Regions from separate parts of the Amycolatopsis sp. NPDC051372 genome, predicted to be linked through region 2. Evidence: riboswitches for the same ligand, from Rfam matches in the RefSeq annotation. Region 2 holds a riboswitch; the other holds the start of a gene.
The links. Region 2 has a riboswitch for thiamine pyrophosphate ahead of thiO (glycine oxidase ThiO). Riboswitches for the same ligand answer to the same signal wherever they lie in the genome.
Positions count from the first base shown of each region.

Region 1: linked by a shared signal. The riboswitch ahead of AB0M56_RS07925 (thiamine ABC transporter substrate-binding protein) and the one ahead of thiO (glycine oxidase ThiO) in region 2 are both predicted to bind thiamine pyrophosphate.

Region 1 is NZ_JBFBAF010000004.1:103,206-107,090, forward strand. It holds gene AB0M56_RS07920 (iron ABC transporter permease) at 1-1,098, opposite strand, end outside; gene AB0M56_RS07925 (thiamine ABC transporter substrate-binding protein) at 1,074-2,129, opposite strand; TPP riboswitch at 2,153-2,266, opposite strand; gene AB0M56_RS07930 (4a-hydroxytetrahydrobiopterin dehydratase) at 2,300-2,587, shown strand; gene AB0M56_RS07935 (hypothetical protein) at 3,174-3,491, shown strand; gene AB0M56_RS07940 (putative T7SS-secreted protein) at 3,488-3,885, shown strand, end outside.
Region 2 is NZ_JBFBAF010000040.1:1,823-5,707, forward strand. It holds gene AB0M56_RS42235 (thiazole synthase) at 1-628, opposite strand, end outside; gene thiS (sulfur carrier protein ThiS) at 631-831, opposite strand; gene thiO (glycine oxidase ThiO) at 831-1,907, opposite strand; TPP riboswitch at 1,901-2,006, opposite strand; gene thiE (thiamine phosphate synthase) at 2,037-2,702, shown strand; gene AB0M56_RS42255 (hypothetical protein) at 2,699-3,490, opposite strand; gene AB0M56_RS42260 (threonine/serine dehydratase) at 3,645-3,885, shown strand, end outside.

The sequences.
Region 1 (3,885 bases), on a different contig from region 2:
GAGGCGGCCGGGTGCGCGTCGCAGGGCGACGAGCACCACGCTGGCCAGCACGCCGACCGTCATCGCGAGCAGCGTCGCGTCGGTGGCCGCGGCGAGCGAGTTCTTGGCGGCGACCCAGCCGCTGACCTGCAGCGCGTCGTCCGTGCCGGTGCTCGCGAGCGCGCGGAAGCCGGCGAGGCTCCACCCGTCCGGTGTGGACACCGACTCCACCAGCAGCGCGACGATCGGCGTCATCAGCAGCGCGATCACGACCGTGGCGGCACCGACCGTCCACCACTCGCCTTTTCTCGGCCGCCGGGGAGCGGACTGCTTGAGCTTCACGGCGTTCTCGCGGCGGCGTCGGGCCATCGCGCCGAGTGCGAGCGCGGCGAGGACGGCGGCGAACTGGATGAGCGACAGCGCGGCCGCTCCGGAGAGGTCCAGCAGGTCGACCGTGCGCAGATAGATCTCGGTCTCGAGCGTGCGGTAGCGGCCGCCGCCGAGGATGAGCACCACGCCGAAACTGGTGGCGCAGAACAGGAACACGACCGCCGCGGCCGACGCGACGGCCGGGCCGAGCGCAGGCAACGTCACCGTGCGGAAGGCCCGCCACGGCGAGGCCCCCAGCGCGCGGGCGGCCTCCGTCGCCCGCGGGTCGAGGTGGCTCCACAGCCCGGCCACGGTCCGGGCGACCACGGCGACGTTGAAAAACGCGTTCGCCAGGACCAGCGGCAACACGCCGCCGTCGGGCCACAACGCGCGGAACGCGAGACCGACGACCACCGTCGGCAACACGAACGGCACCAGCACCAGCGTGCGCGCCAGCCCGACGCCCGGCAGCTTCACGCGCGCGAGCACATACGCCACCGGCAGCCCCGCGACCACGGCGACGACCGTCGAAGCGGCGGCGCTGACCAGCGTGAACGCGGCGAGCTGCCACGTCTGCGCGTCGGCCAGGACGGTGTCCACGCCGCCCGCCGAGAAGCCGCGGCCGAGGATCGCGACGACCGGCCAGGCGAAGAACAGGACCAGGAACGCGACGGGCAGCAGTCCGAGCAGCGCCAGGCCCGCCGTGCGCGCGGTCTGCGCCTGCGTTACGCGCCCATGAGCGAGCGCCATTCACCGATCCACTTCTCACGGCCGGCCTGGATCTGGTCGGCGGGCAGAGTCGCGGGGTCCTGCGGCAGCGGCGCGGCCGCGGCCCAGCCGGCGGGCAGGTCGACGCCCTCGCGGGCCGGGTAGACGTACATGTTGGCCGCGACCGTCGCCTGGAACTGCTGCGAGAGCAGGAAGTCGACCACCTTCTGGGCCTGCGGCACCTGCTTGGTGTTCGCGAGGACGCCGGCGTACTCGATCTGGCGGAAGCACGTGTCGAGCAGCGCCTTGGTGCGCGGCTTGCCGTCGTCACCGATCTCGGCGGCCGGCGAGGACGCGTACGAGACCACGATCGGGCGCGGGCCCTTGCCCGAGGAGCCGGAGAAGTTCTTCGTATAGGCCTCTTCCCAGCCGCTGTCGACCTTGACGCCGTTGGCCTTGAGCTTGGCCCAGTAGTCGTGCCAGCCCTGCTCGCCGTACTTCGCCACGGTGCCCAGCAGGAACGCCAGCCCGGGCGACGCCGTGGCGGGGCTCTCGGCGACGGTGAGGTCCTTGTACTTCGGGTCGGCGAGGTCGTCGTACGTCTTGGGTTCGGGCAGGTGCTTGCTCGCGAAGTACGCGGGGTCGATGTTGACGCAGACGTCGCCGACATCGACGGCACTCAGGCGGTGCTGCGGGTCCACCGAGTACCGCTGCGGCCCGCGGTCGGCCTCGGGGCTCGTGTAGGCCTGGAAGACGCCTTCGTTCAGCGCGCGCGAGGCGAACGTGTTGTCGACGCCGAACGCGACGTCGCCGATCGGGTTGGCCTTGGTGAGCACCAGCTTGTTGGTGAGCTCCCCCGCGTCGCCCGACTTGAGGATCTTGAGCTTGATCCCGGACTGGCGCTGGAACGCGTCGAGCACGTCCTGCGGCGCGACGAACGAGTCGTGGGTGACGAGCGTGACCGTCGGGGTCTGCTGGGCGTCGCCGCCCGAGCCGCCGGACAGCGAGCACGCGCTCGCCAGCACCGTGACCGTGGCCAGGCCCAGCACCGTGCGTGCGGTCCGCGGAATCATCTGCCCTCCTGCACTTCGCCGTGAGCAAGGAGAGCAGGCCTCCCTGCGCCGGCATGATCCGGAATCAGGTGCGAACGGTCGCGGGTCTCGGGCACCCGCCTCTCAGCCCGGCGTACCGGACTCCCGTGGCAACCGTGCAGCGTAGCCCAAACGGGTTCACCATTGGACACATGGCGCAACTACTGAGCGATTCCGAGATCTCGTCCGCCCTGGCCACCGTGCCCGACTGGCAGCGCGACGGCGCCACGATCACCCGTTCGGTGACCCTGTCTTCCTTCCCGAACGCCGTGGCCTACGTCGTCCGCGTCGCCGAACTCGCCGAGGCCGCCGACCACCACCCGGACATCGACATCCGCTGGCGCACGGTGACCTTCCGCCTCTCCACCCATTCCGAAGGCGGCCTCACCTCGAAGGACTTCGCGCTCGCCGGCCAGATCGACGCCGCGCTCACCGTGTGACGCGCCCTACTGTCGCGACACCTTCCGCGGTCTGAGACGTCCCCTCTTCGTACGTTCCACGAGGAGGGATCTCTTTCCATGACCCAGGCAATCGTCGTCGGCACCATCGCGTTCACCCTGATGGTGGCCTCCGCCGGCGCGGTCCTGTGGCGCACTTTCCGCGCCCACCGTGATCTCGACCACAGGCCGTAACACCACCCTTGATCAGCGCGCTATCCCAGCGGAATCCGCCCGCCCCGCCCCCGCTAGGACACGCGATGAACAACTCGCCCACCACCCTGTCCGCCACCCAGCGCGCCTGGATCACGATGTTCGCCACGGCGTTCACGCTGGCGGTTCTGGTGGTGCTCGGCCTGCTCGGCTGAGCCTTCTTTCGCCCTCGGGACTCGTCACCCTCGGCGCGCACATGCAGCCGCCTCGATGAGATACCCCCTCACTTTGTCGTGAATTCAGTCCACACCTTCACCGGACCTGGCGAATCAGCACCAGAAACGCCCGATTTTGACTAAGGTGGGCCTTTCGTCGGCTGCTGGCGCCTGCCGACGAACAGGACTGGACATCGCGATGCCCGAGGGGGGACCTCGACATGCCCGACTTCACCGTCGACATCGGCGGTTTGCAGGCGCTCGGCAAGAATCTCGACCGCGTCGGCGAGAACATCGAGCAGGCCACCAAACGCATGGAGGACGTCGGTCCGGACTCGATCGGCCCGGACGATCTCGACGAAGCCTGTGCCGATTTCACATCGGACTGGGCCGGAGGGCTGAAGAAGATCAAGGAAGCCGTCTCCGGCATCAAGGGCGGCCTCGACAACGCGGTTCAAGGCTATGCCGAACTGGAAGAAGGTCTCAAGGGATCACTCCAGCACATGGCCGCCAAGATCGAGGAGGCGACCGCTGGATGAGCGACGCCGACTACCCGTCTCTCCGGTTCGAGCCGGCGCGCGGCAATGTGAGCACAGTTCGTGAACTGGCCAGGCAAATCAGCGACACGGCCACCTACACGGACGAAGCCTTCAACGTGCTGAAATCCATCCAGGACAAGAAAGACGTCTGGACCGGTGATGCCGCCGAAGCATTCGCCGGGAAGCTCGACCAGCTACCCGAGTACCTCGACAAAGGCCAGAAATCGTTGGCACTGGCCGGCAAAGCTCTTGCCGATTGGTCCGACCGGCTCGACGCGCACCAGCAAAAGGCAAAGCAGCTGGAAGAGGAGTGTCGGAAAGCTCTCGGTGACGCCGAGGCGAAGAACTCCGCCGCGGAGTCCGCCCGAGACCTTGCACTGCAGCAGCCTGACAA
Region 2 (3,885 bases):
TCACGGCGGTGGACAGCAGGACCGCGTCGCAGCCGAGTTCCATGGCGAGGCAGGCGTCGGAAGCGGTGCCGATGCCCGCGTCGAGAATGACGGGGACCATGGCGCGCGCGACGATGAGCTCGATGTTGTGCGGGTTGCGGATGCCGAGGCCCGTGCCGATGGGGGCGCCGAGCGGCATCACGGCGGCGCAGCCCGCCTCCTCGAGCCGAAGAGCGAGCACGGGGTCGTCGTTGGTGTACGCGAGCACAGTGAAGCCGTCGGCCGCCAGTTGTTCCGCGGCGTCCAAGGTTTCGAACGGGTCGGGTAGCAGGGTGCGGTCGTCGGCGTGGACCTCGAGTTTGATGAGGTCCGTGTCGAGCGCCTCGCGGGCCAGCTGCGCGGTCAGCACGGCCTCCGCGGCGGTGCGGCAGCCTGCGGTGTTGGGCAGAAGCTTGATCCCGAGGCGTCGCACGAGGCCGAGCACACCGGTGCCGCCGTCGGCGTCGGCCTTGCGCATGGCGACCGTCGTCAGCTCGGTGCCCGACGCGACCAGCGCGCGTTCCAGCACCGACAGGTTTCCGGCGCCACCGGTCCCGATGATCAGCCTCGACGACAGCTTGTGGTCGCCGATGACCAGAGCGTCGTCCATCGTCAGCCTCCCTGCACCGCGGTCAGCACGTCGATGTTCGCGCCCTTCGGCACCACCGACGCCTCCCACTCGCCCCGGCGCACGACCTCGCCGTTCACCGCGACGGCCACGCCCTGGCGGGTCACGTCGAGTGCGTCGAGCACCTCGGACACGGTGGCGCCGTCGGGGAACTCGCGCCAGCTCCCGTTGACCTTGATCTCCATCAGACTCGCTCCTTCTGCAGCAAACGGGCGGGCGCGGCCGCCCCGATCTCGTCCGGTGGGGCCTCGCCGGCCAGCCACGCGACCACGGCGTCGGCGGTCACGGGGGCCATCAGCAGACCGTTGCGGTGGTGCCCCGTCGCCGCGTACACGCCTTCGCTGAGCTCCCCGATGTACGGCAGCGCATCGCGGCTCCCCGCGCGCAGCCCGGCCGCGATCTCGACGAGCTCGTACTCCGTGATGCCCGGCAGGATCCGTTCGCCGCCTTCCAGCAGCTCCCGCACGCCACGCGCGGTCACGGTCTCGTCGAAGCCCGCTTCGTACTGCGTCGCACCGAGCACCAGCTCGCCGTCAGCGCGCGGCACGAGGTAGATCGGCCGGCCCTCCACCATCGCGCGCACCGTGTACGGCGGGGGCGGCAGGCAGCCCCGACGCGGCCGCAGTCGCAGGATCTCGCCCTTGAGCGGCCGCACGGCGTCGGCCAGCAGCGGGTGCAGCTTGCCCGTCCACGCGCCGGCAGCGAGAACGACGGGACCGGTCACGTCGTCGAGCGAAGTGATCCGCAACGAAGAGAACTCAACCCCCCGCTTCGCGCACGCGGAGAGCAGCGCCGTCAGCAGCTTCCGGTTGTCGACAGCCAGGTCACCCGGCACGTGCAGCCCGCTGCGCACCGCACCCAGGCCGGGCGCGAGCCGCCGCGCCGCCCGCCCGGTGAGCCGCTCGACGTCCCGGCCCAGGGACGTCAGGTACTCCGCGAGGATGTCGAGGTGCCCGGCGTCGGCGCTGTCGAACGCGACCACGATCGTGCCGTGCGAAGCGAGCCCAGGGTCCGTGCCCTCGGCCGCGAGGTCCCGCGCGAACGCGGGCCAGCGCCGCAGCGACTCCTCGCCCAGGCGGAGCACGTGCTCCTCGCCCGGCCACGCCTCCGTGACCGGCGCGAGCATGCCGCCGGCCAGCCAGGACGCGCCGCGCGCGGGGGCCGGATCGACCACCGTGACGCGATGGCCGCGGGCCGCCGCGCGCCAAGCCGCGGACAGGCCGATGACACCGCCGCCGACGACGGTGAGGGTCTCATTCATGGAATCACGCTCCCTGCGCCGGCATGACCCGGATCAGGTTCCACGGTCGGAGCGGCAGCTCCCTCTCAGCCCGTGCCTCGGGCTCCCGTGCGGACCACCCCACCGTAGCGCGCGGGTAACGTGCCCGCCATGCCCGCCCTGACCGGATCACAGATCCGCACCCGCCTGGCCGATTCGCGGCTGTACCTGTGCACCGACGCCCGCTCGTCGCGCGGCGACCTCGCCGAGTTCATCGACGCGGCGCTGGCCGGCGGCGTCGACATCGTGCAGCTGCGGGACAAGACCAACGGGGCCCCACTCGAGGCCGCGCAGGAGATCGCGGCGCTCGAGGTGCTCGCCGAAGCGTGCGCGCGCCACGGTGCGCTGCTGTCGGTCAACGACCGCGCCGACGTCGCACTCGCCGTGGGAGCCGACGTGCTGCACCTGGGCCAGGACGACATCCCCGTGCCGCTCGCGCGCCGCATTCTGGGCGACGACGTCGTGATCGGCCGCTCCACGCACTCGCCTCAGCAGGCCACGGCGGCCGCAGCAGAGGACGGCGTGGACTACTTCTGCACCGGCCCGTGCTGGCCGACGCCGACCAAACCCGGCCGGTACGCACCGGGCCTGGACCTCGTTCGGGCCAGCGCGAAAACCGGTACCGACCGGCCGTGGTTCGCGATCGGCGGCATCGACACCGAACGGCTGCCGGAGGTGCTGGCGGCCGGCGCGACGCGGATCGTCGTGGTCCGCGCCATCACCGACGCGGAAGACCCGAAGGCGGCGGCGCAGGCGTTGAAGACCCAGCTCGGCTAGGGGCTCGGCGTGCCCGAGGGCGCGCCCTTCGTCTGTGGCGCGCTCGGCGTGGTCGACGGCGCCCCACCCGTGCTCGAAGGCGGCGGGGCGCTGTCCGAGCTGCTTGAAGACGTCGGGCTTTCGCTGGTGGACGTGCTCGAAGACGAGGTCGAGGGCGGCGGGGTGTTCGACTGGGTCTCGCTGGGCGGCGGGCTGTTCTCCGACGTCGCGGGCGGGCTGTCGTCCTGCTTCTGCTGCTGGCTCGTGCCCGAGTTGCCGTGGTAGACGAACCCGCCACCGACGCCGCCCTTGGTGGCCAGTTCGACGCCGACCATCACGGCGATGGCGATAGCGGTGGCGACCACGCTCGTGCCGATGATGATCGGCCAGCGCAGCTTCCGCAGCTTGTCGCCGAAGGATTCCTCGGGCTCGGCCGGCGCGGTCAGCTTCGAGATCCGCACCGTCGGCATCTCCGACGGGTCGAGCGGCAGGAGCACGGTCGGCATCTGCGCCGGGTCGTCCACCGGCGACAGCCCGGGCTTGCTGCCACGGCGCTGCCCCGCCGTGACGAGCGCGGCGCGCGCCTTCACCGCGGCTTCGCGCGTGCGCTGCAGCGAGCGCAGGTACAGCTCGGCGCCGACGGTGGTGATCACGCTCGCCACCCCGGCCCCCACCACGGTGCCCGCCACGCCGAGCGTCGAACCGAGCAACGCGGCCGTGACGGCCGCAAGTGCCGTCGCCACCACCTGCGCGGGGCGGAAGCTCTTCTTCTCACCCTGCTCCGACGTCTTTTCCTGCTGCTGACTCATGATCCCGATCTACTAGTACCCGGCGACTTCCCCCACTGCGTTCAACGAGTAAGGCGCGCGAGGAACTCCCCGCGTTGCCCATCCGTGAGCGAGGACACGTCGACCGTCCACAATGGATGGACTACGGCTCACACTTTCCTGACATACTCGCCACATGCGATTGGTGACGATCTCCGACATCGAGGCCGCGGCGAAGCGCGTGGCCGACCACGCGGTGCGCACGCCGCTCCTGCGCCAGCCCTGGGCCGAAGGACAGCTGTGGCTCAAACCCGAGAGCCTGCAACAGATCGGCGCGTTCAAGATCCGCGGCGCGTACAACGCGATCGCCTCGCTCGACGACGCACAACGTGCGCGCGGCGTGGTCGCGTATTCGAGCGGTAACCACGCGCAGGCGG